Regions from separate parts of the Salmonella sp. HY31 genome, predicted to be linked through region 3. Evidence: predicted binding sites of a transcription regulator. Region 3 holds the regulator's gene; each other region holds the start of a gene.
The links. Region 3 encodes CRP, which controls carbon source genes, mostly activating them, when cyclic AMP is high. Its sites were predicted from a motif close to ATGTGANNNNNNTCACAT; they were not measured.
Positions count from the first base shown of each region.

Region 1: a site for CRP is predicted at 2,633-2,650, ahead of cdd (cytidine deaminase). Genes of this name have one in related genera too.
Region 2: a site for CRP is predicted at 3,908-3,925, ahead of ACE15A_RS06410 (YfcZ/YiiS family protein). Genes of this name have one in related genera too.
Region 4: a site for CRP is predicted at 3,264-3,281, ahead of garD (galactarate dehydratase). Genes of this name have one in related genera too.

Region 1 covers NZ_CP170479.1:1,606,165-1,613,966, reverse strand. The annotation lists gene ACE15A_RS07460 (fumarylacetoacetate hydrolase family protein) at 1-132, opposite strand, end outside; partial or broken gene ACE15A_RS07455 (gentisate 1,2-dioxygenase) at 148-783, opposite strand; partial or broken gene ACE15A_RS07450 (LysR substrate-binding domain-containing protein) at 786-1,333, shown strand; gene ACE15A_RS07445 (CidA/LrgA family protein) at 1,465-1,863, shown strand; gene ACE15A_RS07440 (CidB/LrgB family autolysis modulator) at 1,860-2,555, shown strand; gene cdd (cytidine deaminase) at 2,709-3,593, shown strand; gene sanA (outer membrane permeability protein SanA) at 3,773-4,492, shown strand; gene ACE15A_RS07425 (DUF2542 family protein) at 4,489-4,734, shown strand; gene ACE15A_RS07420 (NAD(P)-dependent oxidoreductase) at 4,939-6,180, shown strand; gene preA (NAD-dependent dihydropyrimidine dehydrogenase subunit PreA) at 6,174-7,409, shown strand; gene mglC (galactose/methyl galactoside ABC transporter permease MglC) at 7,476-7,802, opposite strand, start outside.
Region 2 covers NZ_CP170479.1:1,374,876-1,382,677, reverse strand. The annotation lists gene fadJ (fatty acid oxidation complex subunit alpha FadJ) at 1-2,031, opposite strand, end outside; gene fadI (acetyl-CoA C-acyltransferase FadI) at 2,031-3,341, opposite strand; gene ACE15A_RS06410 (YfcZ/YiiS family protein) at 3,519-3,803, opposite strand; gene fadL (long-chain fatty acid transporter FadL) at 4,174-5,481, shown strand; gene mlaA (phospholipid-binding lipoprotein MlaA) at 5,542-6,297, opposite strand; gene ACE15A_RS06395 (formate/nitrite transporter family protein) at 6,587-7,522, shown strand; tRNA gene ACE15A_RS06390 (tRNA-Arg) at 7,604-7,678, shown strand.
Region 3 covers NZ_CP170479.1:376,023-383,824, forward strand. The annotation lists gene ACE15A_RS01675 (putative adenosine monophosphate-protein transferase Fic) at 1-321, shown strand, start outside; gene pabA (aminodeoxychorismate synthase component 2) at 353-916, shown strand; gene ACE15A_RS01685 (aspartate aminotransferase family protein) at 1,002-2,219, shown strand; gene ACE15A_RS01690 (YccS/YhfK family putative transporter) at 2,261-4,348, opposite strand; gene crp (cAMP-activated global transcriptional regulator CRP) at 4,397-5,029, opposite strand; gene ACE15A_RS01700 (OsmC family protein) at 5,337-5,741, shown strand; gene ACE15A_RS01705 (phosphoribulokinase) at 5,837-6,706, opposite strand; gene ACE15A_RS01710 (YheU family protein) at 6,758-6,976, opposite strand; gene ACE15A_RS01715 (hydrolase) at 6,973-7,802, opposite strand, start outside.
Region 4 covers NZ_CP170479.1:4,381,227-4,389,028, reverse strand. The annotation lists gene kbaZ (tagatose-bisphosphate aldolase subunit KbaZ) at 1-375, opposite strand, end outside; gene ACE15A_RS20995 (DeoR family transcriptional regulator) at 639-1,448, shown strand; gene garD (galactarate dehydratase) at 1,559-3,130, opposite strand; gene garL (2-dehydro-3-deoxyglucarate aldolase) at 3,663-4,433, shown strand; gene garR (2-hydroxy-3-oxopropionate reductase) at 4,459-5,349, shown strand; partial or broken gene ACE15A_RS20975 (glycerate 2-kinase) at 5,351-5,483, shown strand; RNA gene rnpB (RNase P RNA component class A) at 5,516-5,890, shown strand; gene tdcA (transcriptional regulator TdcA) at 6,935-7,802, shown strand, end outside.

The DNA of each region.
Region 1 (7,802 bases), 1.2 Mb from region 3:
AAAGCCCATTTCGCGGGCATAGGCGGCATAGTTGCGACCCACGCAGTAAACGCGACGTACCGGAAACTGCTCATCACTGCCCGCTACCGGTACAGTCACCGGCGCCTGCGGCTGGAATACATATTTGGTCATGTTCTCTCTCCCTAATTAATAACGTGCTTCACGGAACAGCCCCAGGGCTTCCTGAGCCGGCTTGTCCGAAAAGCTGAATAACACCGTGTCTTCGCTGCTGCGAAACGACACCTCATGCCAGGTTGGCGCCACAAAAATGTCTTTTGCGGAAAAATGAAAGGTTTCGTTGCCGATAGTGACTTGCCCTGCCCCTTCAACGACGTGGTAGATAGTGCTGTCGGTGCTCCGCGCCACATGCGAGGCAAAGCCTTTTGGCAACAGTTGCAAGAACGCGCCCATCGACGGCATCGGATAACCGCCGGTAACGGGATTAACGTAACGTAGCTTGTAACCTTCCCACTCATCAGGATCGCCCATACGGATCAGATCGTGCAGCGCCTCGCGACTGCGGTCGTAGCGGTAGTTGAAAATCGGCGACGAGTTCCCGCGCTGGTGGCGCAGCGGCAGCATATTCGCCGCATAGCACGGCAGATAATCGCCCTCTTTTCGCGTCACCGGCTGCTGATCTTCGGGATAGTCTTCCGCAAAACCACAGCCCAAAAGGTTGACTAACGGCAGATCCAGACCATCCAGCCATATCACCGGATCTGACCCCGGATTACCATGATCGTGCCAGCGCCACTGCGGCGTCAGGATAAAATCGCCGCTATGCGATGCCGACCCTGCATCTGAATATTGAAGAGAAAGTAATGACGCCGCTGCTGCACGATCTGCTTGTCGGCCAGGTGGATGTGGTGGTAGGCCGTGTAGGCGGACGCGCCCTGCAACTGCCGCTTAATTATCAGGTACTTTATACCGAGCCGGTCTGCTTTGTGGCGCGTCCGCACCATCCGCTGGTCGCGCGAGCACAGATCGCCTGGAGCGCACTGGCGCACTGGCGCACTGGCGGTGGATAGTCTGGCCAACCGGCACCCCTATTCGCATCAGTATTGATAACGCCCTCGTCGATAACGGCGTAATGCTCCCGGAAAACACCATTGAATCGGCGTCAATGAACGTCAGCACCAATTTGCTGCAAAGCAGCGATATGATCTCTATTCTTTCTTTACGGCTGGCGCAACGCTATGCCAGCCAGGGGCAACTGGCGATTTTAAACTTGCCAAAAATTGAGCAAAAAGGCAGCGTAGGGATGTTCTGGCGTAAGAATGAGACGCCCTCTTTGGCCCTGAGTCGCTTTTTATATTTTTTAGCCCAGGTTTAACGCCGCCGACCAGGAGTATTGCCCAATGTTCCTGCTGTCTATACCCACTATGCTAAGAATTCATGATGTGATCGGTAGCACGTTTTAACGTTTAATTGTATGATGAATCTATCTCATCAAGGGCTTTAAACATGAGTAAGTCACTGAATATTATCTGGCAATATATACGCGCTTTTGTATTGATTTATGCCTGTCTGTACGCAGGCATTTTCCTTGCATCGCTGCTTCCTATCACTATTCCCGGCAGCATTATCGGGATGTTAATTCTGTTTGTTTTGCTGGCGCTGCAAATTCTGCCGGCAAAATGGGTTAACCCCGGCTGTTATGTGCTAATTCGTTATATGGCGCTGCTGTTTGTGCCGATTGGCGTCGGGGTCATGCAATATTTTGATTTACTGCGCGCGCAATTCGGCCCGGTGGTGGTCTCTTGCGCTATCAGTACGCTGGTCGTTTTTGTGGTCGTGAGCTGGAGCTCACACCTGATACACGGTGAACGTAAAGTGGTTGGGCAGAAAGGATCGAAAAAATGATGGCATATATCTGGTGGTCGTTACCGCTGACGCTGGCGGTATTTTTCGCCGCTCGCAGACTGGCGGCGCATTTTAAAATGCCGTTGCTGAACCCGTTGCTGGTGGCAATGGTAGTTATTATTCCTTTTCTGTTGCTGACCGGTATTCCCTACGATCACTACTTCAAAGGCAGCGAAGTACTTAATGATCTGCTGCAACCGGCGGTGGTAGCGCTGGCCTATCCCCTTTATGAACAGTTGCACCAGATTCGCGCGCGCTGGAAATCCATTATTAGTATCTGTTTTCTCGGTAGCATGGTAGCGATGATTACCGGGACATCCGTCGCGTTGCTGATGGGTGCAACGCCTGAAATCGCGGCATCGGTGCTACCTAAATCCGTTACTACACCTATCGCGATGGCGGTGGGTGGCAGCATCGGCGGCATCCCCGCGATCAGCGCGGTATGCGTGATTTTTGTCGGTATTCTGGGCGCGGTATTTGGTCACACGCTGTTAAACGCGATGCACATCCGTACTAAAGCCGCGCGCGGGCTGGCGATGGGTACCGCCTCGCATGCGCTTGGTACCGCGCGCTGCGCCGAGCTGGATTACCAGGAAGGCGCGTTTAGCTCCCTGGCGCTGGTAATCTGCGGCATTATTACCTCGCTGGCAGCACCGTTTTTGTTTCCGCTCATTCTGGCGGTAATGCGCTAACGACGGGACAAAAGACTGGGTTAAAATTTGCGATGCGTCGCGCATTTTTCATTTAAGTTTCACAAGTTGCATAAGCAATGAGATTTAGATCACATATTCAGACATAACAGGCCCGTAAACTACGGTTCCATTACATTGTTATGAGGCAACGCCATGCATCCACGTTTTCAAACTGCTTTTGCCCAGCTTGCGGATAATTTGCAATCAGCGCTGGCCCCTATCCTGGCGGACCACCATTTTCCCGCCATGCTGACCGCAGAGCAGGTCTCGACGCTTAAAAATGCGACGGGGCTGGACGAAGACGCGCTGGCTTTCGCACTGTTACCTTTGGCGGCGGCCTGCGCCCGTACCGATTTGTCCCATTTTAACGTCGGCGCGATTGCGCGCGGCGTCAGCGGCAACTGGTATTTCGGCGCGAATATGGAGTTCCTGGGTGCCACCATGCAACAAACTGTGCATGCTGAACAAAGCGCGATTAGCCACGCCTGGCTACGCGGCGAAAAAGGGCTCGCCGCCGTCACCGTTAACTACACGCCTTGCGGCCACTGTCGCCAGTTTATGAACGAGCTAAACAGCGGTCTGGATCTGCGCATTCATCTGCCGGGCCGCGCGCCGCATACGCTACGCGATTATCTGCCTGACGCTTTCGGGCCAAAAGATCTGGAGATCAAAACGCTGCTGATGGACGAGCAGGATCATGGCTTTGCGTTAACGGGCGATACGCTAACGCAAGCGGCGATTACGGCAGCCAATAAGAGCCATATGCCTTATAGCCACTCACCGAGCGGCGTGGCGCTGGAATGTAAAGATGGCCGTATTTTCACCGGCAGCTATGCGGAAAACGCTGCCTTTAACCCTACGCTTCCCCCGCTGCAAGGCGCGCTAAACCTGCTGAGTCTCAATGGCTACGACTATGCAGATATTCAGCGTGCGATTCTGGCGGAAAAAGGCGACGCGGCATTAATTCAATGGGATGCCACCGCCGCAACGCTGAAAGCATTAGGTTGCCATAAAATTGACCGCGTGCTTCTCGGCTAAGTTAACGTGCCGGATAGCGGCGCGCTGGCGTCTTATCCGGCCTGACTCTTCCCTCCTCCTACCACCAGACCCAGGGAAAATCATGCTGAAAATCTCCGCAATCAGACGGCGGTTTCTTGCGCTACGTCTTCGGGTACAGTAGCCTGATTGCACTTTCATCCTGGTATCGAGTTTCCTGCATGTTAAAGCGCGTGTTTTACAGCCTGTTGGTCCTGGTAGGCTTGCTGCTGTTGACGGTGCTTGGCCTCGATCGGTGGATGAGCTGGAAAACCGCGCCCTATATCTACGACGAATTGCAGGATCTCCCCTACCGCCAGGTTGGCGTGGTGCTGGGGACGGCCAAATACTATCGTAAGGGTGTGATTAATCAGTACTATCGTTACCGTATTCAGGGCGCGTTAAACGCTTACAACAGCGGCAAAGTCAATTATCTGCTGCTCAGCGGCGACAACGCCCTGCAAAGCTACAACGAACCGATGACCATGCGTAAAGACCTTATCGCGGCGGGCGTCGATCCTGCGGACATCGTGCTTGATTACGCTGGCTTCCGTACGCTTGATTCCATTGTGCGTACCCGCAAGGTTTTTGATACTAACGACTTTATTATCATCACTCAGCGCTTCCACTGCGAACGTGCTTTGTTTATTGCGCTGCATATGGGCATTCAGGCGCAGTGTTACGCGGTACCTTCACCCAAAAATATGCTGACAGTACGCCTGCGCGAATTTGGCGCCCGCTTTAGTGCGCTGGCGGATCTCTATATTTTTAAACGCGAACCACGTTTTTTAGGCCCGCTGGTTCCTATCCCCACGCAGCATCAGGTGCCGGACGACGCCCAGGGGTATCCGGCAGTTACACCGGAACAATTGCTTGAACTGGAAAAGAAAAAAGGGAAATGATCATGGATGTACAGACGATATTTGTCGCATTAGCCTTTCTGCTACTCCCGCTTTTTTGCTTCCGTGAGGCCTGGAAAGGCTGGCGAACCGGCGCGGTAGATAAAATTGTCAAAAATACGCGAGAACCGGTTTATGTCTATCGCCATGCCGATCCCGTACAATATTGGTCTTATCTTTTTCTTTATACCGGATGCGGTTTTTTATTTACTGGAATGATTATTTATCTTCTTTTTTATCGTTAATCTATTTATTATCCCTTTAAAATTGAGAATGGTTATTATTATGATATAAGGAACAAATGCTGTTTTGCATTCTGGTTTCATTTTTTTGTGAATTCTTTCACAGAATACCCTTCTTTCAATGCTTAGGCTGGCGGTAGATTTTAGATCATTAAAACGCGTTATTTGCGTTTCGCCTTAATTTATTCAAGCATTAAGGAAGATTATATGCCGCAACAAAATTATCTGGATGAACTCACGCCTGGTTTTACGCCATTACTGGCAATAAAAGAGGCTTCACGTTGTTTATTATGTCACGATGCGCCCTGTAGTCAGGCTTGCCCGGCGCAAACCGATCCAGGGAAATTTATTCGTTCTATTTACTTTCGCAATTTTAAAGGCGCAGCGGAAACTATCCGGGAAAATAACGCGCTTGGCGCTGTCTGCGCCAGAGTCTGTCCGACGGAAAAATTATGCCAGCGCGGATGTACACGTTCCGGAATAGATAAACCTATTGATATTGCACGCCTGCAACGTTTTATTACCGATTTTGAACAGCAGACTGCCATGCAGATTTATCAGCCCGGGAGTAAAACACGCGGGAAAGTCGCGATTATTGGCGCGGGTCCGGCAGGTTTGCAGGCAAGCGTGACGCTCACGCATTTAGGCTATGACGTCACCATTTACGAAAAACAGCCGCAGCCCGGCGGATGGCTGCGTCACGGCATCCCGGCATTTCGTCTGCCGCAAAGCGTTCTCGATCAGGAAATTGCCCGCATTGTAGAAATGGGCGTCAATATTAAATGTAATTGTGAGGTGGGCGAGTCGCTATCGCTTGCGCAACTCAAAGCCGAATATCGCGCCGTGCTGATGACCGTCGGGATGTCCTGTGGTTCTGATTTACCGTTATTTGAGCAAGCCAATCACGTAGAGATTGCCGTTGATTTTTTACAGCGCGCCCGTCAGGCCGACGGCGATATTAGCGTTCCGCGTAGCGCATTAATTATTGGCGGCGGCGACGTAGCGATGGATGTCGCCAGTACGTTAAAAATTCTCGGCTGTCCTTCCGTCACCTGCGTGGCGCGGGAAGAATTAGCCCAATTTCCCGCCAGCGAAAAAGAATTTACCAGCACGCAGGCATTAGGCGTATCGATTATTGATGGTTTTACGCCTGTCGCCGTCAGCGGAAATAAAGTGACCTTCCACCATGTACGCCATTCAGGAGAACTGACGCTGGAAGCGGAACGTATTATTCTGGCCGTGGGGCAGCACGCGCGACTGGATACCTTTGCGGAGATAAAAGCGCAGCATAATATTATCGACACTCACGATTATCAAACCGCCGCCCCGGCGCTCTTTGCCGCTGGCGATATTATTAAGGGCGATAAGACCGTCGTTTATGCGGTAAAAACCGGAAAAGAAGCCGCTCAGGCTATTCATCATTATTTAGAGGAGGCCTGCTCATGTTAACAAAAGATTTGTCTGTTACCTTTTGCGGCGTTAAGTTTCCCAATCCGTTTTGTCTCTCTTCTTCTCCGGTAGGCAACTGTTATGAGATGTGCGCCAAAGCCTATGATACCGGCTGGGGCGGGATCGTTTTTAAAACCATTGGTTTTTTTATTGCTAACGAAGTCTCTCCACGTTTTGATCACCTGACCAAAGAAGATACCGGTTTTATTGGTTTCAAAAACATGGAACAAATCGCTGAGCATCCGCTGGAAGAGAATCTGGCCGCCATTCGACGGCTAAAACAGGATTACCCGGATAAGGTGCTGATTGCTTCCATCATGGGGGAAAATGAGCAGCAGTGGCAGGAACTGGCGCGTCTGGTTGAAGAAGCCGGCGCGGATATGATTGAGTGTAACTTCTCTTGTCCGCAGATGACCTCGCACGCCATGGGAAGCGATGTAGGACAAAGTCCCGAACTGGTTGAAAAATACTGCCGCGCCGTAAAACGCGGTTCATCTTTGCCAATGCTGGCGAAAATGACGCCGAATATTGGCGATATGTGCGAAGTCGCGCTGGCCGCCAAACGCGGCGGAGCCGACGGTATCGCCACCATCAACACCGTGAAATCCATTACTAACATTGACCTGAACCGCAAAATCGGGATGCCGGTGGTTAACGGTAAATCCAGCATCTCCGGTTATTCAGGGAAAGCGGTGAAACCCATTGCGCTGCGTTTTATCCAGCAGTTGCGGATGCACCCTGAACTGCGCGATTTCCCGATTAGCGGTATCGGCGGCATTGAGACCTGGGAGGACGCTGCCGAATTTCTGCTGCTGGGCGCGGCGACCCTACAGGTAACGACAGGCATTATGCAATACGGTTACCGCATTGTAGAAGATATGGCGAGCGGCCTCAGCCATTATCTGGCCGATCAGGGGTTTGCCTCATTACAGGAGATGATCGGGCTGGCGAATAGCAATATTATCCCGGCGGAAGACCTGGATCGCAGCTATATCGTCTATCCGCAGATTAATCAGGAGAAATGCGTCGGCTGCGGACGTTGCTATATCTCTTGCTATGACGGCGGTCATCAGGCGATGGAGTGGGATGAACACAGCCGCACGCCGCATTGTAATACGGAAAAATGCGTCGGTTGTCTGCTGTGCGGTCATGTCTGCCCGGTCGCCTGTATTGATTTAGGCGAGGTCAAATTTAAAAAAGGCGAAAAAGAACACGCGTTAACTCTGTAGCTCATGGTGTGAAGCCCGGCGCGAAGCCTCGCTGCGCCGGGTAAGCAAAGCAATACGCCTGGATAACTACTTCTTACGCGCGTATTTCAGCGAGTCCAACGCCACGGCGAAAATGATAATGCCGCCTTTGATAATGTACTGCCAGTACGGGTTTACCCCGATATAGGTCAGGCCATAGTTGATGACGGTAAAGATAATGACGCCGGTTACCACGCCGAAGACCGTACCCACCCCGCCGCTAAACGATACGCCGCCGACGACGCACGCGGCAATCGCATCCAGCTCATACATAAAGCCGAGGTTGTTAGTGGCAGAACCAATACGCCCAGCTTCCAGTAAGCCGCCGAAGGCATAAAACACACCGGAGAGCGCATAAATCATCAGCAGGTTCAG
Region 2 (7,802 bases), 1.0 Mb from region 3:
TGTCGCCACCATTTCACCCGGCCCGAGAGCATCCATATAGCGGAACGGGCCGCCGAGAAACGGCGGAAAACCGATACCAAACACGGCGCCAATATCGCCATCGCGCGCGCTGCGAATCACTTTTTCGTCGAAACAGCGCGCCGCTTCGTTAAGCATTAACATGACACAGCGCTCTGCCACCTGCTGCGCAGACAGTCGACTCTGCCCTTGCACGCCAATAAGCTTATAAATAGCAGGGTCAACCTGTTTTTTGCTTTTACGCCCTTTTTCGCCATAAAGATAGAAACCGCGACCATTTTTTCTACCTTTGCGATCGTCATTCAAAATTGAAGCAACAACATTTGCAGGCGCGCTAAAACGTTCTCCATACGCCGCCTCAAGCACAGGGATAATTTTAGTACCCGTGTCGATTCCTACCTCATCCAAAAGTTGGATTGGTCCCACCGGAAAACCAAATTTTACCAGGGCAGCATCAATATGTTCGACGCGTTCGCCTTCAGTCAGCATCCGAATCGCCTCATTAATATACGGCGCGAGAATTCGGTTAACATAAAACCCGGCTTTATCGCTGACGACTATCGGGGTTTTACCCTGTTTTTTCGCCAATTTAACGGTCGTAGCGATGGTCTGCGTGGAAGTAGACGCATGAGGAATAACCTCAACCAGCGGCATTTTTTCGACCGGGCTAAAAAAGTGCAATCCAATCACCTGTTCCGGTCTGGCCGCATTCGCCGCAATATCGCCAATCGGCAGGGAAGAAGTATTGGACGCGAAAATGGTGTGGGCGGCGCAATTTTGCTCCACTTCCGCCACCATCTGTTGTTTTAACGACAGATCTTCAAACACCGCTTCAATTACCAGATCACGATGACTGAAACCAAGGTAATCAGTCGAACCTGATATCAACGCCAACTGTTTATCGCGTTCGCTGGCTTTGATATGGCGGCGGCGTACTTTTGTTTCAAGCTGGTTCCAACTGTACTTCAGAGCATGATTGATTCCCTGAGTATTTATATCCTTAATTCGTACTGGCAAGCCGCCTTTACAGGCCGTAGCCCAGGCGATACCGCCGCCCATTAACCCGCCGCCTAAGATGCCCACGCTGTTCAGCGGGCCGGGCGGCGCATCGCTACCGGGATCTTTTTTCACCTCGGTACTGGCAAAGAAAATAGCACGCAGCGCCTGCGATTGAGGCGTCATCGCCAGCTCGCCGAAAGCGCGCGCTTCCGCGTCATAGCCGCTACTGCTGCCCTGCGCCAGTCCGGTTTCAATCACATCAATGATCCGCTCCGTCGCCGGATAATTACCCTGCGTTTTTTGCGCCGTCTTTTTACGCACCAGGCGAAATAACAGCGCGCGTCCCAGCGGCCCTGCCAGGATACGTTCACGGATCGGTAATGTCCGCTGCGCCAGGCGTTCTTTTTTAGCCAGCTCGACAGCCGCCTCCAGTAAAATAGTTTGCGGCACCACATCATCAACCAGCCCGGCTTTAAGCGCCTGTCTGGCGCGAAGCTGTTTACCTGTCAGGATCATATCCAGCGCGGTACTGATCCCCACCAGCCGCGGAAGACGCTGCGTTCCGCCCGATCCCGGTAAAAGCCCTAACTGTACCTCCGGCAGTCCGAGAACGGTTTTAACGTCATCGGTACAGATACGCCGATGGCAGGCCAGCGCCATTTCAAGACCGCCGCCCAGGCAGGCGCCATGAATGGCGGCGATGACCGGAACAGGCAGCGCCTGGATCTCCGCCATCAGTTGCTGCCCCTGACGCGCCAACGTTTCCGCTTCCTGCGCGTTTTGGCAGTGGCCTATCATGTTGATATCAGCGCCAGCAATAAAGTTATCTGCTTTGGCTGAGATAAAAACAACGCCCTGCAACGCTTTATTTTCCCGGATCTGCTTCAGGATGGCGCGTACCTGCGCGGCAAACTCCGCTTTCAGGGTGTTCACCTTTTCACCAGGGACATCAATAGCGACAACCGCGACATTATCCAGACGCACGTTAAGCATAAAAGCTGATGTGGTAGCCATTATTCCGCCTCCAGAACCATAGCCGCGCCAAGGCCGCCAGCCGCGCAGGCCGTGACCAGGCCAAAACCTCCGCCCCGACGCCGTAATTCATGCAACGTTTGGGTTATCATCCGCGCGCCCGTTGCGGCAAAAGGATGCCCGTAGGCGATTGAGCCGCCGAGCACGTTGAATTTATCGTCATCCACCTCCCCTGTCGCCTGCGCACGACCAAGCACCTCACGGGCAAATCGTTCGCTGCCCAGCAGTTGTAAATTCGCCAGAGTCTGAGCGGCAAACGCTTCATGCATGTCAAAAAGTGTCAGATCGGCCATCGTCAACCCGGCCCGCTCCAGCGCCAGCGGCGTTGACCAGGCCGGCCCCAATAGCATGTCCTGCCAGACATCAATGGCGGTAAACGCGTAGCTGCGCAGATAACCAAGCGGGTGCAGCCCCAGCTCTTTAGCGCGGGATTCGGTCATCAGGATAACGGCGGCAGCGCCGTCGGTCAGCGGCGTACTATTGGCGGCGGTCACGGAGCCATGTTTTCTGTCAAAAGCGGGACGCAGTCTGGCGTAGTCTGCCAGCGTGGAGGTGCCGCGAATGTTGTTGTCTTCTGCAAAGGGGTTTTTATACGGCGGCACATAGGTCGTCATCACTTCTTCCGCCAGTTTACCCTCAGCCCATGCCTGCGCGGCGCGCTGATGTGAACGATGCGCCAGCGCGTCCTGCTGTTCACGCGTAATACCATACGTTTTCGCCATCTGTTCGGCGGTATCGCCCATGCGCAGACCGGTGGAATACTCAGCAACAGCGGGAGGAACGGGCAGCAGGTCGCGTAAGCGCAGACGAGAAAAAAGCGTCAGCCGTTGGCGGGTCGTCCGGGCTTTATTGACATCAACCAGTACCCGCGCCAGGGCTTTACTCACGCCTATTGGCAGTACCGACGACGAATCTGCGCCGCCCGCAATACCCGCGCGTATCGTGCCGGCCATCAGGCTTTCCGCCACATTCGCTACCGCCTGAAAACTGGTGGCGCAGGCGCGGCTTACGCTATAGGCATCGGTATGAACATTCATCCCCGTACCCAGCACAATTTCGCGCGCAATGTTGGGCGCTTCCGGCATTTGTACTACCTGACCAAAAACCAGTTGCTCAATGGCATCGGCAGGGATTTCACTGCGGGCCAGCAGCTCGCCTACCACCATCTTGCCGAGATCAACAGCGGGAATACCATGAAATGCAGTGGCCTGACGAGCAAAGGGGGTTCGCAACCCACTGACAATAGCAATGCGATCGCCCTGACGGGTGACCAACGGTAAAGCCTGACGCATAATACTCCCCTGTAAAAAAATAAATTAGTGGTCTGACCTGATCACAGTCTTAACCAATTTTTTACATTTAGCCAAGCAGAGAGAAAAGAAAGTGGGAGCTATGGCACAGTGAAGGGAAGTGATAAAAAAAGAAAACGCCTCCGCCAGATGATGACGGAGGCGTCGTTAATGAACGGATTAACGCAGGCCGAGCTGGAAGATAAGCGTTTCTGCTTCACAAGCGAAAACAAAATCAATATCCAGCCGAACGCCGTCAGATTCCTCGGTAAAGGTTGGCGTAATTTGGCAAGGCTCAGACTCCACGCTACGCGCTTTTTCGGTTAACGCTGCCAGCGTCTCTTCAGCCTCTGCGCGGGTAGCGAATACGCGGCTGTATGACGCGGTGCAATCGGAGTTATCCATGATGGTTCCAACGTCCATACAGCAGCAAACCGGGGTTTCATCAGCACTGCATTTACTCATTGTAGATTTCCTCTGTATTTGCACCCAGGGTGCCAGATAAACGATGGGGATATTTTACGCTCCCGGCATTCGCCTCTCCAGTCGTTAATGGAGGGAAACGCGTTAAGTGACCGAAATCACACTTAAAAATGATCTAAAACAAAAATCGCGCGATCGGGTGACCGTTAAGCCCGCCGATTTTGCCAACCAGATCTCGTTTCTAAGATCACAATTGAAAAAACTTATAAACATACTTGCAACATTCTAGCTGGTCAGACCTATACTCTCGCCACTGGTCTGATTTCTAAGTCGTACCGCAGACCCTACACTTCGCGCTCCTGTTACAGCATGTAACATAGTTTGTATAAAAATAATCAATGAGGTTATGGTCATGAGCCAGAAAACCCTGTTTACAAAGTCTGCTATCGCAGTCGCAGTGGCAATCATCTCCACCCAGGCCTGGTCTGCAGGCTTTCAGTTAAACGAATTTTCTTCCTCTGGCCTTGGCCGGGCCTATTCGGGAGAAGGCGCAATCGCAGATGATGCGGGTAACGTTAGCCGCAATCCGGCGTTAATTACCATGTTTGACCGCCCAACATTTTCAGCGGGCGCGGTTTATATTGATCCCGATGTTAATATTAGCGGGACGTCACCATCTCGTCGGACGTTAGATGCAGATAACATCGCGCCGACGGCTTGGGTGCCAAATGTCCATTTTGTCGCCCCGATTAACGATCAGTTTGGCTGGGGGGCTTCTATTACCTCTAACTATGGTCTGGCGACAGAGTTTAACGATACATATGCCGGCGGCTCGGTTGGCGGTACGACAGATCTTCAAACCATGAACCTGAATTTAAGCGGCGCTTATCGCTTAAATGAGGCCTGGAGCTTCGGTCTCGGTTTTGATGCGGTATACGCGCGCGCGAAAATCGAACGTTATGCAGGCGATTTAGGCCAGTTGGTCGCGGCGCAGAATCCGGCGCTGGCGCCGGTCGCAAGTCAGATTACCAGCGACACCAAGATTGCCCACCTGAACGGTAATCAGTGGGGCTTTGGCTGGAATGCCGGTATCCTTTATGAACTGGATAAAAATAACCGCTACGCTCTGACCTACCGCTCGGAAGTCAAAATTGACTTTAAAGGCAACTACAGCAGAGATCTTCCCATTGGTATTAACCGATATAACCTGCCCATCCCAACGGCAACCGGCGGCGCGACGCAGTCAGGCTACCTGACGCTCAATCTACCGGAAATGTGGGAAGTCTCCGGTTATAACCGCGTGGCGCCGCAATGGGCGATTCACTACAGCCTCGCCTATACCAGCTGGAGTCAGTTCCAGGAACTGAAGGCCAAGTCAACCAGCGGCCAGACGTTATTCGAGAAGCATGAAGGCTTCAAGGATGCTTACCGTATCGCTTTGGGCACCACCTATTACTACGACGACAACTGGACGTTCCGTACCGGTATCGCCTTCGATGACAGCCCGGTACCAGCGCAAAACCGTTCTATCTCTATTCCGGACCAGGACCGTTTCTGGCTGAGCGCCGGTACGACTTACGCCTTTAATAAAGATGCGTCTGTCGACGTTGGCGTCTCTTATATGCATGGTCAGAGTGTGAAAATTAATGAAGGCCCTTATCAGTTTGAATCTGAAGGGAAAGCCTGGCTATTCGGTACTAACTTTAACTACGCGTTCTAATCTCTTCCTGAAACGGATCAAAAAGGTGAGCATTGCGCTCACCTTTTTATTTGCAGCCGTTTATTCCGAGTCGATCTCTTTGAGTTCGTCCTGAATCGCCTGCGCGTTCGGGTTTTCCTGCGGCTTGAGTTTCCCGCCATTGGCGATAAAGTCATGACGCTGGAAGTACGCCTCGCGCACCATAATATAAGGATCGGAAGACTGGCGCAGCAAACCATCGGAATCCAGCAACTGCGCGCGGGTTTCTATCCCTTCGATAGTCCATTTTCCTATGGACATTGGCCAGGTCAACCACGAGAGCACCGGATACAAGGTATCCGCCATATCCCCGCCATCTTCACGCAGCGTAAAGCTACCGTAGAACGGAAGTTGCACATAAGGCCCATACCCCACGCCATAATGGCCCAGCGTACTGCCAAAACGATGCGGTTCAACGCGCTGCAGTTTAGGATTCGCCATTCCCGCGACGTCAATAAAGCCGCCCATCCCTAATAAGGTGTTCAGGAAGAAACGGGTGAAATGCACCATACCCTGATAAGGATCGCCCTGCAGGAAATAGTTCACCATGATCGCCGGTTCTTCGAGGTTGCCGGTGAAATTACTTAAACCGTTACGCGCAGGCTGTGGAACATAATCACGCCAGGCAACCGCGACCGGCCGAACAACATACGGGTCCAGCACATTAAAGTTGAAGTTGTACATGGTGCGGTTAAACCCTTCAAATGGGTCTGAACGCCCCTGCTGTTCTGTACCGGAACTCGCACACCCGATCAGCAGTGTGGTTCCCAGCGCCAGCGCCGACAGGCGAAGCTTCATAGATGTCTCCCTGTGAATTATGGCTATCGCTGATTGCCATCCATGACGGAACGCTACCGTATCCGCCTGTTTAGGTGTGAGCGATTTTAACAGCACGTCAAACGATGTCTATATGCGCGATCTCATTGCTCTGAGCATAGCCTGGTAACGTCAACAACGTGACGGTCCCATTCTAACGAAACAGATAAAAACGGGCGTGATCATTTTTATTTTTTCGGAGAATGTCCCGGCTTGGGTAAATGAAAAACCGCTACGCTTTATTAATACGTGTTAATCATCAGGGATCATCATGGATAGCCTTAACGACGATAAAATTAACCAGCACAGCAGTGATTTGGAAGTTGAAAGCGAAGAAAAACAAAGCGGTAAAGAGATTGAAGTGGATGAAGATCGTCTTCCTTCCCGCGCCATGGCGATTCATGAACATATTCGCCAGGATGGTGAAAAAGAGATGGAACGAGATGCGATGGCTTTGCTGTGGTCAGCCATTGCCGCAGGACTTTCTATGGGGGCATCACTACTGGCGAAAGGAATTTTCCACGTGCAGCTTGAAGGCGTTCCCGGCGGTTTTTTACTGGAAAATCTCGGCTACACTTTTGGTTTTATCATTGTCATCATGGCCCGCCAGCAATTATTCACTGAAAATACCGTTACCGCCGTATTGCCGGTAATGCAAAATCCCACCCTGAGTAACGTTGGCCTGCTGATGCGCTTATGGGGCGTAGTCTTATTGGGCAACCTTATAGGCACCGGGGTTGCGGCGTGGGCTTTTGAATATATGCCTATATTTGATGAAGAGACCCGCGACGCCTTTGTCAAAATTGGAATGGAGGTCATGAAAAATAGCCCAACGGAGATGTTTGCCAACGCAATTATCTCTGGCTGGATCATCGCCACAATGGTATGGATGTTTCCTGCTGCAGGCGGGGCAAAGATTGTGGTCATTATTTTGATGACCTGGCTTATCGCGCTGGGCGATACCACCCATATTGTCGTCGGTTCCGTTGAAATTTTGTATTTAGTTTTCAACGGCACGCTGCCCTGGAGCGACTTTCTCTGGCCCTTCGCCCTCCCCACACTTGCCGGAAATATCTGCGGTGGCACCTTTATTTTCGCATTGATGAGCCACGCGCAGATTCGCAACGATATGAGCAATAAGCGTAAGGAAGAAGCGAGGCTGCGCGGTGAACGCCTGGAGCGGGAGCGGAAAAAAGCGGAAAAATAGCGCTGAGTGGCGACGGTTTAACCAGTCAGGCGGCGCTACACTTACTCCGGCGAATAAAAAACGCTATACTGGCGCCGCGTTGTCCCCTTAGTTAAATGGATATAACGAGCCCCTCCTAAGGGCTAGTTGCAGGTTCGATTCCTGCAGGGGACACCACTTTTCAGTTCTTCCTCGTTCGTTACAGTTCTCAAATCCCCTTTATAATCACTACTTATGCCAAAAATAAGTTCTTAGGCGTTCGTAGCGGATCGTTGACTGCCGCGCATTAATGCGGGCATAT
Region 3 (7,802 bases):
ATCGAAAAAGAGGGTAATGTCCTGATGCAGGATCTGGAAGAAGAGGGCTATCTGGTCGGTCTGGCGCATGAAAAGTTTGTCGAGCGGCTGGCGCATTACTACTGCGAAATTAACGTACTTCACCCGTTTCGTTTGGGGAGCGGGCTGGCGCAGCGCATCTTCTTTGAACAACTGGCGCTACATGCAGGCTACGCGCTGAGTTGGCAAGGTATTGCGGTTGAAACGTGGAATCAGGCGAACCAGAGCGGCGCGATGGGCGATCTCTCCGCTTTGCAGGCGATTTTTCAGAAAGCGGTAAGCGAAGCTCGCGAAACTGAGTAAAATAGTGCGGTTCTACTGACCCGGAGCCGCCATGATCCTGCTTATCGATAACTATGATTCCTTTACCTGGAACCTCTACCAGTATTTTTGTGAACTGGGCGCGGAAGTGCAGGTCAGGCGCAATGATGCGCTGACGCTGGCGCACATTGACGCTTTGAACCCGCAAAAAATCGTTATCTCTCCCGGCCCCTGTACGCCGGATGACGCTGGCATTTCACTGACGGTCATCCGCCATTATGCCGGACGTATTCCGATGCTGGGCGTCTGCCTTGGGCACCAGGCGATGGCGCAGGCTTTTGGCGCGACGGTGGTGCGGGCAGCGAAAGTAATGCACGGTAAAACGTCACCTGTTACGCACAATGGACAGGGCGTGTTTCGGGGATTGCCCAGCCCGTTAACCGTGACACGTTACCACTCGCTGATTGTCGACCCTGCCACGTTGCCTGAGTGTTTTGAGATCACCGCCTGGAGCGAAACGCAGGAGATTATGGGCATTCGCCACCGCGAGTGGGATCTGGAAGGCGTGCAGTTCCACCCGGAAAGTATTCTCAGCGAACAAGGACACGCTCTCCTGGAGAATTTCCTCCGGCGTTGATTTGTGGTTGCTATTAAGTGATTTTTTATTCATATTTTGTGATTATAATTTCACTGGCATTTCTGCTTAACCGGGTGGTAATGATATGGCAACTGAACAAACGGCTATTACGCGCGCAACTTTTGATGAAGTGATTCTGCCCATTTATGCACCGGCGGACTTTATTCCGGTTAAAGGTAAAGGCAGTCGCGTATGGGATCAGCAGGGCAAAGAGTATATCGATTTCGCCGGCGGGATCGCAGTGACTGCGCTGGGCCATTGCCATCCGGCGCTGGTCGAGGCGCTGAAATCCCAGGGTGAAACCTTATGGCATACCAGCAACGTTTTTACCAACGAACCGGCGTTGCGTCTGGGACGTAAATTGATCGACGCCACGTTTGCCGAGCGCGTGCTGTTTATGAATTCCGGCACCGAAGCGAACGAAACCGCTTTTAAACTGGCGCGTCATTATGCCTGCGTGCGCCATAGCCCGTTCAAAACGAAAATCATTGCCTTCCATAACGCCTTTCATGGCCGTTCCTTGTTTACCGTCTCTGTAGGCGGGCAGCCGAAATATTCCGACGGCTTTGGGCCGAAACCCGCCGATATTATTCACGTTCCCTTCAACGATCTCCATGCGGTGAAAGCGGTAATGGATGACCACACCTGCGCGGTGGTGGTCGAGCCGATTCAGGGTGAAGGCGGCGTGCAGGCGGCTACACCGGAATTCCTCAAAGGGTTACGCGACCTGTGTGACAAGCATCAGGCGTTGCTGGTGTTTGATGAAGTGCAGTGCGGGATGGGGCGCACCGGAGACCTGTTTGCCTATATGCACTACGGCGTCACGCCGGATATCCTCACCAGCGCCAAAGCGTTAGGCGGCGGTTTTCCGGTGAGCGCCATGCTGACCACGCAGGAGATTGCCTCGGCCTTCCATGTCGGTTCGCACGGTTCAACCTATGGCGGCAATCCGCTGGCCTGTGCGGTGGCTGGCGCGGCATTCGATATCATTAATACGCCAGAGGTACTAGAAGGCATTCACACTAAGCGGCAACAGTTTGTGCAACATTTGCAGGCGATTGACGAACAATTTGACATTTTCAGCGATATTCGCGGCATGGGGCTGCTGATTGGCGCGGAACTGAAGCCGAAGTATAAAGGTCGGGCGCGCGATTTTCTGTACGCAGGCGCAGAGGCCGGGGTGATGGTGCTCAATGCCGGACCAGACGTGATGCGTTTTGCCCCGTCGCTGGTGGTGGAAGAGGCGGATATCAATGAAGGAATGCAGCGCTTTGCGCAGGCGATAGGGAAAGTGGTTGCCTGATGGCGGATTGCCGGATAAGCGTAGCGCATCCGGCAGTCGATCTAACCTTTTGTATCCCGTAGCCGCTTACTCAGCCAGATACCGTGATGCGGACGCTGACGCCAGGCCATCGACGAAATGGTGTGCATGGTGTTCAGATGGCCGATGATGCGCTGTAAATGTTGTTCCAGAGTGCTCAATAAGCCATGTGACGGCATGTCCGGCGACTCCAGAATGTTGACGTCGCCGGAACCGCCTGGCCTGTCGTACTCCAGGCGCTGCTGGCAGCGCTGAATCGCAATCTCGCAAGATTCCAGATAGCGCTGCGCCAGATCCGGCGTCAGCATGGTGTGTTCCCGCGCCAGCGTCGTCATGGCGTTGATATGCTCGACAATAAACTGGCTGTGCGTGACCCACAGTTTCATATCCGACAGATAGTGGGTATTGAATCCGGGTTCCTGCATTGCCTGATTTAACGAGTTGAATAGCGTGTTATGCGCCTGGTTGACCCGCATTCTTTGATAAGCGAGCGGGGTGGCCTGCGGATCGTTACTGAGGATCAGTCGGATAGCTTCTTGATCGGCTTCCAGCGCATCATGGGCGTTTTTACGTAATAGCCCGCTTTGCCATTGCGGCCACAGCCAAACCATGCCGCCAAAGGCAATTAAACAGCCAATAAGCGTATCGATCAGCCTCGGCACAATAAACTGCTCTCCGTTTAACGTCAGTAACTGGATGGTGTATACCGCCGTCACCGTAAAGCCGACCGTCGCCCAGCCGTAGTTTTTACGAATAATCAGATAACTTGCCAGCGTTAGTACCAGCATGACCGCCAGCGTAATGCTTTCGGGAATATGTAAGTGCAGCGTGACGCCGGCAATCACCAGGCCGACCAGCGTTCCGACCGAACGGTGCAGAATACGTACGCGCGTCGCGCCATAGCCGTTTTGGGTGACAAACAGCACCGTCATGAGGATCCAGTACGGTTTGGGCAGGTGCAACGCGCTGCCCATCAGACTGGCGATACTCATCATTACGCTAATGCGTCCGGCGTTGCGTAGCGCCGGCGATTTAAGCGACACATAATTTTTCAGCGCCGGGAGTAGTGGCAGGCGACGCTGTTTATCGGCCATCAGGTCGCGGGCGTAAAGCGGTCGCTGAGTACGCAGCACGCGGGCGATTCGGCTGAAGTGCCAATAGCAGAACTGGCCTACCGGGTTTTCAGGATGTTGATTGGCAATCTTCTCCAGCGCGCCAATCTGTTTTTCCATAGAGAAGCGCGTCGGCAGACGATGATAAAGGATGTCATCCGCCAGCACGCGCAGGCGAGCGGCGACCGTTTGCGCATTCCAGCGAATTACCTCTTCCGCATGGCTGCGTTCTACCAGTTTCTGTACCTCTTCCGGCTGATGCAGGCTGACGGAGATGTGTTCCTGCAAATCCATCGCTTCCTGAAAAGCCCGCAGTAGGCGCTTGTAATCATTATTGTTGTGCGCCGAAAGCATATGCATCTGTTGGTAACACTGGGTAATGAGATCGACCGCTTTTTGCTGGCGTATCAGCAGGGGAGGCAGCGCTTTTTCCGGATCGATATGTTGGGTGAGCAGGCTGTATTTCGCTTCGCAGTAATCGGCCAGTTCACGATATAACAAACTCAATGACTCGCGCAGCGGCTGTTCGCGCCATAGCCAGAACCAAAACCAGTTAAACACGCCGTACCATAGGGTGCCCAGCGCATAAATAAGCAGCGGCTCCCAGACGGGCATGTATCCCGCAAGGCTCAGGGTAAATATGGCGGCAATCAGCGACGCTGGCAGTAGCCGCGCATGAAGTGGGCTAATTTCCGCCGTCACGCCAAGCACCAGCGTGAGCCCGGTCAGGATCAACGGCAGGGGGACGGATTCCGCCAGCAGGAGTTGCGTTGCCAGACTGCATCCGGCGAACAGCGACGCGCCGATGATCAGGCGTTTAAAAAAGCGTTTGTGCGGTGTATCCAGACCTGCAATGTTGCAGCAGGCGGGAACGAGAGAGAAAAGTAATCCCAGGTGTAGCTGGCCTATCAATAAACCGACAGCCACAGGCAGGCACAGCACCAGCGTTTGCCGTAGTGCGTAATTAATCTCTGGGTGATAAATCAGTCTTCGCCACATCGATGCAAACAAAAATGGCGCATGATAAAACGCGCCATTCTGACGGGATTAACGGGTGCCGTAGACGACGATGGTCTTGCCATGCGCGGAGATCAGGTTTTGATCTTCCAGCATCTTCAAAATACGACCAACGGTTTCGCGGGAGCAGCCGACGATCTGGCCAATTTCCTGACGGGTGATTTTGATCTGCATCCCATCCGGGTGCGTCATGGCATCGGGCTGTTTCGCCAGATTCAGCAGCGTCTGAGCGATACGCCCGGTGACGTCGAGGAAGGCGAGGTTACCTACTTTTTCAGACGTGACTTGTAAGCGACGAGCCATCTGGGAAGAGAGGCGCATCAGAATATCCGGGTTTACCTGGATTAATTGGCGAAATTTTTTGTAGGAAATTTCAGCGACCTCACATGCGGTTTTCGCACGTACCCAGGCGCTGCGTTCCTGGCCTTCTTCAAACAGGCCCAATTCACCAATAAAATCACCCTGATTCAGATAAGAAAGAATCATTTCTTTCCCTTCCTCATCTTTGATCAGCACTGCCACGGAGCCTTTAACGATGTAGTACAGCGTTTCTGCTTTTTCACCCTGGTGAATCAGCGTGCTCTTTGACGGGTACTTATGAATGTGGCAATGAGACAAGAACCATTCAAGAGTCGGGTCTGTTTGCGGTTTGCCAAGCACCATGCGCGGTTATCCTCTGTTATAAGCTGTCTCCAGAGCCAGAAAACGGCACTGTCTCTGGGGTTGCAAAAATATGCTTCCCGCTACCTGGGAAGAGGGCTACGAAAATAGACTGTAGCCTGTAATGTGATGTCCTCTGCATACATGCAGTACGTCAATGTATTACTGTAGCATCTTGTCTGTTTTAGCATAGCTTTCGCCGTGTGTCTCCTGGTGTCTCGCTTCAGCATGACCCAAGTCGCCTTCCATTGCGAGTTTTGTTGTATGCGCGTAATCTTTCAGGAAAATTGAAACATTGGAGTTACGAAATATGCAAGCGCGTGTAAAGTGGGTTGAAGGACTCACGTTCCTCGGAGAGTCTTCCTCCGGCCACCAGATTTTAATGGATGGCAACTCCGGTGACAAAGCGCCGAGTCCGATGGAGATGGTATTAATGGCGGCTGGCGGATGTAGCGCTATTGATGTGGTATCGATCCTACAAAAGGGGCGTCAGAATGTCACCAACTGCGAAGTGAAGCTGACATCCGAGCGCCGGGAAGACGCGCCGCGCCTGTTTACGCACATTAATTTGCATTTTATGGTTACCGGCAGCGATCTGAAAGAGGCTGCCGTCGCGCGCGCTGTTGATCTCTCTGCGGAAAAATATTGCTCGGTGGCGCTAATGCTGGAAAAAGCGGTCCATATTACCCATTCGTATGAAGTGATTGCGGCGTGATTATCATTATCTGATGGCGGCTTCGCCTTATCGGACCTACCAGTTTTTATCCCGTAGGCCCGATAAGCGTAGCGCCATCGGGCGTTTCAACGCGGTTATTCGATTTTTTTGCCTTCCATTAATCGCTGTACCAACGGCAACATAATCAGCTCCATCGCCAGTCCCATTTTGCCGCCCGGCACCACTAATGTATTAATGTGAGAAATGAACGAGCCCTGGAGCATCGCCAGTAGCCAGGGAAAATCGATCCCTTCCAGGTTGCGGAAATGGATCACCACAAAACTCTCATCCAGCGACGGAATGCCCTTTGCGGCGAACGGATTGGAGGTGTCGACGGTCGGCACGCGCTGGAAGTTAATATGGGTACGGGAGAACTGCGGCGTAATGTAATTGATGTAGTCGTCCATGGAGCGCACCACGGAATCCATCACTGCTTCACGGGAGTGTCCACGTTCGCCGGTGTCACGAATCAGTTTCTGAATCCATTCGAGGTTGACGATAGGCACCACGCCAACCAACAGATCAACATGACGCGCGACATCATGTTGCGGCGTGACGACGCCGCCGTGCAGTCCTTCATAAAACAGCACATCGGTCGGCTCGGGAAGCGGCTGCCAGGGTGTAAACGTGCCGGGAACCTGATTCCACGGTACGGCTTCATCATAGGTATGCAGATATTTACGTGACTGGCCTTTACCCGTCTGCCCGTACTCAATGAAAGTGTGTTCCAGCAGGCTGAAGTCATTGGCTTCAGGCCCGAAATAGCTGATATGCCGCCCGGCGTCGCGCGCTTTGCGGATCGCCATGTCCATTTCCGGGCGGGTATAACGATGAAAACTGTCGCCTTCCACCTCGGCGGCGTGCAGATTTAACTGCGCGAAAATTTTACGAAACGCGAGGCTGGTGGTGGTGGTCCCCGCGCCACTTGACCCTGTTACTGCTATCACCGGATGTTTGGCTGACATGGCAACTCCATGATTAAGCTTTAATAATAATGTATTGCCGTCAAAGGCGTTTTATTCGCGAAACTGTTTTTTCGGCATAATATTGACCGTTTCATGTAATTCAGACCATACCAGAACGGCCTCGCCGGATTGCAGTTGACGTTTTACGTCCGCGACTTTTTGTTCAAGCGAACGTTCATGTTCACCATAATCGGTGCCTTCGCGCAACACAAAGCTTTCGAGCAGGTTGTCCAGCGTGTCGGGGGAGAGCCCCTGCCAGGGAATGATCATGATGACGCCTCCAGATACGTTGTCAGCCAGTCAGGAATTCGGCGTTCCAGCCACATTTCAGGGCGCAGCGGCGTACCGCCGATAAATCCTACGTGTCCGCCATGCTCAGTTAACTGATACTCCACGTGTGGGGGCAGATCTTCCGCTTTAGGGATCACATGATGATCCATAAACGGATCGTCTTTGGCATGAATAATCAGCGTCGGTTTAGCAATCTGGTTAAGCAACGGCATGGCGCTACACTGACGATAGTAGTCGATGGCGTCGGCAAAGCCATGAATTTTCGCGGTGATCAGGTCGTCAAACTCGCGGATACGGCGCATTGATTTGAGTTGCCCCAGATTCACCGGCAGCGACCCGGGATACGCCGCCAGCTTGCGTGACGCATTCGCTTTTAACAGATTGAGCAAATAACGCTGATAGACGCGGGAAAACCCTTTATCCATGTGGTAGCTACAGGCTTCGAGAACAAAGGGCGCAGAAACAATCACCGCCGCCTCGATGGGGATATTGCGGCCTTCTTTCGCCAGCAGGCACGCCAGCATATTACCGCCGAGCGAATAGCCCACGGCGGCTGTCGGAACGGTGCCGAACTCCCGCTGTAGCCAGCGTAAAAACCAGGCGCCATCCTCCGTTTCGCCGGAGTGGTAAATTCGATTCAGACGGTTTGGCTCACCGCTACAGCCGCGAAAGTGCATCACTACGCCCAGCCATCCGCGCTTTTGCGCCGCCTCAATCAGTCCGTGGGCATAGGGGCTGTTCAGGCTGCCTTCCAGGCCGTGAAAGACCACCAGCCGCGGTTTATGCTTTGCCTGTTGCGGCTTTT
Region 4 (7,802 bases), 820 kb from region 3:
GGACATACTGCAATCCAGGTGGATCTTTTTAAATCCGGCTGCTACATAACTTTTAATCAGGTCATCGGCATTAACCATCGCCTGTGCAGCGGGCAGGTTTTGCCAACGATTGGGACCGAGATGGTCTCCGCCCAGGATTAATTCTGGTTGAGGAAATCCCAGTGAATCGGCGAGCTGGCAGACAAAATCGCGAAAATCGGCAGGGGTCATGCCTGTGTAGCCGCCAAACTGGTCAACCTGGTTAGAGGTTGCTTCGATCAGCAAGGGGGTGTGGTTAGCGTGGGCGTAGCGTATCGCGGATTCCAGTACCAGTGGATGCGCGGAACAAACGGCGTAAATCCCGTTTGCTTTCTCGCGTTTATGCTGCTCCACCATTTTAGTTAAATGTTTCACTTTCTTCTCCAGTTCAGGTGATTACGTCCATCTTCTTTCGTTGTATTTCATTTTATACTGTATCATGGTCTTTTGAAAAGAAAACGAAAGTTAATGGTTTTCCGATCTGTTTCACAAAAGAAACATAATGAAAGATTTAGGTGGAGGGATCTGGGTATTACCGGAGGGAGGCTTGCTTTCCCCTATAAGAAAAGCGTTAATAGTCAAAACGAAATAAAACGAAAGATTTAATTAAAGGATGTTTTATGGGCCATACCGACTCTTCCGCAGATAAACGCGTAACGGGTACCAGTGAAAGACGTGAGCTGATTATTCAGCGGCTGCGACAGCAGGGAAGCGTACAAGTGAGCGATCTTTCCGTACTGTTTGGCGTATCTACGGTGACAATTCGTAACGACCTGGCTTTCCTTGAAAAGCAGGGTATTGCAGTAAGAGCCTACGGCGGCGCGCTAATCTGTGACAGTAATACCTCAGGTATTGAGCCTTCTGTGGAAGATAAAAGTTCTCTTAATACGGCATTGAAACGCAGTATTGCCAGAGCTGCGGTCGAGCTGATTAAACCGGGTCATCGTGTGATTCTTGACTCGGGTACGACGACTTATGAAATTGCTCGTCTGATGCGCAAGCACACTGATGTGATTGCTATGACCAATGGTATGAACGTTGCTAATGCCTTACTGGAAGCCGAGGGCGTCGAATTACTAATGACTGGTGGACATCTCCGCCGCCAGTCTCTGTCTTTTTATGGCGATCAGGCGGAGCACTCCTTACAGAATTACCATTTCGATATGTTGTTCCTTGGCGTTGATGCTATTGATTTAGAGCGTGGTATTAGTACTCATAATGAAGATGAAGCCAGGCTTAACCGTCGGATGTGTGAGGTGGCGGAGAGGATTATTGTTGTTACTGACTCCAGCAAATTCGATCGTTCCAGCCTGCATAAGATCATTGATACGCAACGGATCGATATGATTATTGTTGATGAGGGCATTCCCGTGGAAAGTCTGGAAGGGCTACGTAAGAGCGGAATTGATGTGATACTGGTGAAAATATAATTGCATGATACGTAAAAATACCGGGCGGCGCTGGCGCTTACCCGGTTTACAGATTATACGGTTATACCCAGGCTGGATAACGGCTACTTTTTTATCCGGCATCGTCTGGATCAGGTCACTGGCGCCGGGTTAAATACCGCCAGTTGGTTATGTAAGCCCCATTGATCCGAAAAAGTCTTTTTCCGACCACTGGCGACATCGAGAATAAAGTGAAACAGCTTCCAGCCCACATCTTCGATTGTCTCTTCACCCGTGGCGATGGTGCCTGCATTGATATCCATTAAGTCATACCAGCGGTTCGCCAGCTCGGTACGCGTCGCCATTTTAATCACCGGCACTGCCATCAGCCCGTACGGCGTGCCGCGTCCGGTGGTAAAGACCTGTACGGTAATGCCGGAAGCGACCTGCTGCGTGCCGCAGACGAAATCGCTGGCGGGCGTCGCGGCGTAAATCAGGCCGCGTTTGGTGGGGCGCTGGCCTGGCGACAATACCTCCACAATGGCGCTCTGACCGGATTTAGCGATAGAGCCCAGCGCTTTTTCCACCACATTCGCCAGGCCACCTTTTTTGTTGCCAGGGGACGGGTTAGCGCTGCGATCGGTTTTCCCCATATCAAGGTAATTATCGTACCAGACCATCTCATCCAGCAGACGTTTACCCACGGCTTCGTTGATGACGCGCGGCGTCAGAAGATGAATGGCATCGCGCACTTCGGTAACCTCTGAGAACATGACGGTCGCGCCGCAGCGTACCAGCAGATCGGAAGCGTAACCCACCGCCGGGTTTGCCGTGACGCCGGAAAACGCATCGCTGCCGCCGCACTGCATTCCGACGACCAGCTCGGAAGCCGGGCAGGTTTCGCGCTGGCGTTGGTTCAGTCTCGTCAGATGGCGTTCGGCGACCTGCAAAATATCATCGACCATTGCTTTAAAGCCGACATGCTGTTCGTCCTGTAAACGCACAATACTGGCGCTTTCGACGGCGATGGCGGGGACATCCTCGGTGCCTTCCAGCAGTCGTTCCGGTTGCAGTTTTTCGCAACCGAGGCCAATCAGCATCACTTCGCCGCCAAAATTGGGGTTGAGCGCGATATTATGAATCGTGCGAATCGGCACGACCGCCGCCGGCGCGTTGATTGCCACGCCGCAGCCGTACAGATGGTTTAGCCCTACAACGCCATCGACATTCGGGTATTTGGGCAGGAGATCGCGCTCAATCATTTTCACCACATACTCGACCACGCCCGCCACACAGTGCACGCTGGTGGTAATGCCAAGCAGATTTTTGGTGCCGACGCTGCCATCGGCGTTACGATAGCCCTCAAACGTGTAGCCTTCCAGCAGCGGCAGTGGTTCTGGCACTTTGGTCGCCAGCGGCAGCGTATTCAGCGACGGCGCTTTTGGCAGTTCAACCAGCGACTCGTCGATCCAGCTTCCGCGTGGGATGTCACGTACCGCATACCCGATGACTTCGCCGTAACGGACGATTTCGTCGTGAGCGAGGATATCCGTCAGAGCGACTTTATGGCCTTGCGGAATATGTTCAGTCAGTTCCAGTCCATCCGGAAAACGTGTTCCGGCTTTAAGACCGTGGTGATTAACAATAATTGCGACATTATCGGTTTCGTGTACTTTTATATAAAACGCCGATGACGATTCCTGGCGAATTTCGATATTGGCCATTGTTCAGCATTCTCCAGCCTGGATGATAGAAAAAGGATTATCTATTTTGGTTATGGTTTAATCGTTAAATCTCAATATAAGAAATAAAGTTCATGCCTAATGAAATAAGAATGACAGGAGTATAAATATAAGAATGTGATCCAGGTCACCGCAAATTATGAAATTTTTTATGTAGGCCAGGGAAAGCGTAAATGTGTGCATTAGCGCCCAGTATCATGGGCGTATGCTCAAAAATAAGCGTTAAGCGCCCCCTTCTTAATGAGCATTTGCACAATGATTATCCGCCATATGCTGTTTATACTGAATAGCGAATTCAGTGTATCTGACGAGTTATTTGAAAATGCCATGATAATAATAAAAAACGATAAAGATATTGGGGCGGTATATTGTGCTACAGGATGTGTTACCACACTAGAAATAGAATCTGGAGACTCATTCTTATTTTCAGATAAGCATTTTTAGTGTCGCTGCTATAAGTCATGGGGGCGACATCATAGGTAGAGAATTAAAGAAATAAGCGAAGGTATAAGCGATGAATAACGCTATTTTCCCGAATAAGTTTAAAGCGGCGCTGGCGTCGCAACAGGTGCAGATTGGCTGCTGGTCTGCACTGGCAAACCCAATCACCACCGAAGTTCTCGGTCTGGCGGGATTTGACTGGCTGGTGCTGGATGGCGAACATGCGCCGAACGATGTGACCACCTTAATTCCGCAGTTAATGGCATTGAAAGGCAGCGCCAGCGCGCCTGTGGTACGTGTGCCGACCAATGAACCGGTCATTATCAAACGGATGCTGGATATCGGGTTTTATAACTTCCTGCTCCCCTTTGTTGAAACGCAAGAGGAAGCGGCTCGCGCCGTCGCCTCGACGCGCTACCCGCCGGAAGGTATTCGCGGCGTCTCTGTTTCTCACCGCGCCAACATGTTCGGCACGGTGCCTGATTACTTTGCGCAGTCGAACAAAAACATCACCATTATTGTTCAAATCGAAAGCCAGTTGGGTGTCGACAACGTTGATGCCATCGCCGCAACGGAAGGCGTTGATGGCATTTTTGTCGGCCCCAGCGATCTGGCCGCCGCGCTGGGTCATCTCGGCAATGCCTCTCACCCTGACGTGCAACAGACGATTCAGCATATTTTTGCCCGCGCCAAAGCGCACGGTAAACCGTGCGGCATTCTGGCGCCGGTAGAGGCGGATGCCCGCCGTTATCTGGAATGGGGCGCGACCTTTGTCGCTGTTGGCAGCGACTTAGGCGTATTCCGCGCCGGCACGCAGAAGCTTGCCGACACCTTTAAAAAATAATCCCGGTATGGAAAGAGAGAACGTTATGACGATGAAAGTTGGCTTTATTGGCTTAGGCATCATGGGTAAGCCCATGAGCAAAAACTTGTTGAAAGCAGGGTACTCGCTGGTGGTGTCCGATCGTAATCCTGAAGCGATTGCCGACGTAATCGCCGCAGGCGCGGAAACGGCTTCTACGGCGAAGGCGACCGCTGAACAGTGCGACGTCATCATCACGATGCTGCCTAACTCTCCGCATGTGAAAGAGGTTGCGCTGGGCGAGAACGGTATCATCGAAGGCGCGAAGCCGGGAGCCGTATTGATTGATATGAGTTCTATCGCGCCGCTGGCAAGCCGTGAGATCAGCGAAGCCCTGAAAGCAAAAGGCATTGCAATGCTGGATGCGCCGGTCAGCGGCGGGGAACCCAAAGCCATCGACGGCACGCTGTCCGTCATGGTCGGCGGCGACAAAGCGATTTTCGACAAATACTACGACCTGATGAAAGCGATGGCCGGTTCCGTGGTGCATACCGGCGATATCGGCGCAGGCAACGTCACGAAACTGGCTAACCAGGTGATTGTGGCGCTGAATATCGCCGCCATGTCTGAAGCGCTGACGCTGGCGACTAAAGCTGGTGTCAATCCGGATCTGGTCTATCAGGCGATTCGTGGCGGTTTGGCTGGCAGTACGGTACTGGATGCGAAAACGCCGATGGTCATGGACAGAAACTTTACACCGGGTTTCCGTATCGATCTGCACATTAAAGATCTGGCGAATGCGCTGGATACCTCCCACGGCGTTGGCGCGCAGCTACCGCTGACCGCCGCCGTTATGGAGATGATGCAGGCGTTACGCGCGGATGGACACGGTAATGACGACCATAGCGCTTTGGTGTGCTACTACGAAAAACTGGCAAAAGTGGAAGTCACTCGCTAACGATGCGGTCTTTAGCATACTCACGCGCATTGTGATGCTGGAGGTGGTTTTTCGGGGGGGATTTTAACAATATTTATCGGGTCTCCAGAAATGTTGCTGCTGCTCTGGCGATAGGAATGCGCAGCGCAGGGTGACAAAGTTGCGCGAACCCTCTATACTTCGCGCCGAAGCTGACCAGACAGTCGCCGCTTCGTCGTCGTCCTTTCGGGGAGACGGGCGGAGGGGAGGAAAGTCCGGGCTCCATAGGGCAGGGTGCCAGGTAACGCCTGGGGGGGAAACCCACGACCAGTGCAACAGAGAGCAAACCGCCGATGGCCCACGCAAGTGGGATCAGGTAAGGGTGAAAGGGTGCGGTAAGAGCGCACCGCGCGGCTGGTAACAGTCCGTGGCACGGTAAACTCCACCCGGAGCAAGGCCAAATAGGGGTTCATAAGGTACGGCCCGTACTGAACCCGGGTAGGCTGCTTGAGCCAGTGAGCGATTGCTGGCCTAGATGAATGACTGTCCACGACAGAACCCGGCTTATCGGTCAGTTTCACTTCTTCATAAAACCCGCTTCGGCGGGTTTTTGCTTTTACAGGGCGGCAGGATGAATGACTGTCCACGACGCTATACCCAAAAGAAAGCGGCTTATCGGTCAGTTTCACTTCTTCATAAAACCCGCTTCGGCGGGTTTTTGCTTTTACAGGGCGACAGGATGAATGACTGTCCACGACACTATACCCAAAAGAAAGCGGCTTATCGGTCAGTTTCACCTCTTCATAAACCCCGTCAGTGTAAGCTGGCGGGTTTTTGCTTTTACAGGGCGGCAGGATGAATGACTGTCCACGACGCTATACCCGAAAGAAAGCGGCTTATCGGTCAGTTTCACCTCTTCATAAAATCCGCTTCGGCGGGTTTTTGCTTATCAGGCCGGTGAAGGGTATAGAGGTTGCAGAAGACGCCAGTGTCACCATCCGGCAATTAATTGACAGCCGTGGTGACATAATATTATTCGTTTTTGTGATGAGAAACACAAAACGCTATGGATTTCGATCTTTTTAGTTGAAGTGAAAAGCAATCGATTTCTTTAACAAAATTACATCCTGAAAAACAGTAGAAAATCAGTGTAAATGATTTGTTGTAAATGAAAATTAAATGTATGAAATATTTTGGTTAAATTTTTATTAAATGTTTATTTGAAAACAACTAAGGTAAAAAAATGTGATACGTAACGCTTTTTAAGCGCATTTACTCCTGATTTATACTTAAATTTGATAAATTGTGCTTTAAATTTAACGCTGAAATTGCCTATAAAATGTCCCGTAATTGATTGAAATATCGTCTTCATGGGATGCTGAAAATAGGGAGGGGGAATTGGTTGGTTATCGCCATAATATATTGTTATCCCGGCCATATTTTTTGATTGAAATCAGACTAAACTACTGGTTTATTTTTGTAACTTATTGAAATAAGAAGTTTTATTTATTTTATGAAGACCTTATAAAGATTGTGGTAAGTTAATTTGTGAGTAGTCGCACATAACCTTTAAGATTTAATTTGCTACACTTCCTGCCGTTCACAATGTTATTTCAGAGCGGTAGATATGAATACTCTTGTTCTCCCTAAAACACAGCATTTGGTGGTCTTTCAGGAAGTCATTAGAAGTGGTTCTATCGGGTCTGCCGCAAAATCGTTAGGGTTAACCCAGCCCGCCGTCAGTAAAATCATTAGCGACGTTGAGGCCTATTTTGGCGTTGAGTTAATTGTACGTAAAAATACCGGCGTTACGTTGACCGAAGCGGGACAGGTGCTGCTTTCCTGGTCTGAATCTATCACCCGCGAAATGAAAAACATGATCAACGAGATGAACAGTATGACGTGCAATACCGTCGTTGACGTCTCGTTTGGCTTTCCTTCGCTGATTGGCTTTACCTTCATGTCCGATATGATTCATAAGTTCAAAGAGGTATTTCCAAAAGCGCAGGTATCCATGTACGAAGCCCAACTCTCTTCATTCCTGCCGGCCCTGCGCGACGGGCGGCTGGACTTTGCTATCGGTACGCTCAGTAATGAAATGCAGCTACAGGATCTGCATGTCGAGCCGCTGTTTGAGTCAGAGTTTGTCCTGGTAGCCAGCAAGTCCCGAACATGCATCGGCACCATCACACTGGAATCGTTAAAAGACGAACAGTGGGTGTTGCCGCAAACGAATATGGGCTACTACAGCGAATTACTCACCACTCTACAACGAAATGGCATCAGCATCGAAAACATTGTTAAAACAGATTCCGTCGTCACGATATATAATCTTGTTCTCAATGCTGATTTCTTAACTGTTATTCCCTGCGATATGACCACGCCTTTTGGCTCTAATCAATTTATCACCATACCAATAAAAGACACGTTACCCGTCGCACGTTATGCGGCAGTATGGTCTAAAAATTATCGTATAAAAAAAGCCGCTTCAGTAT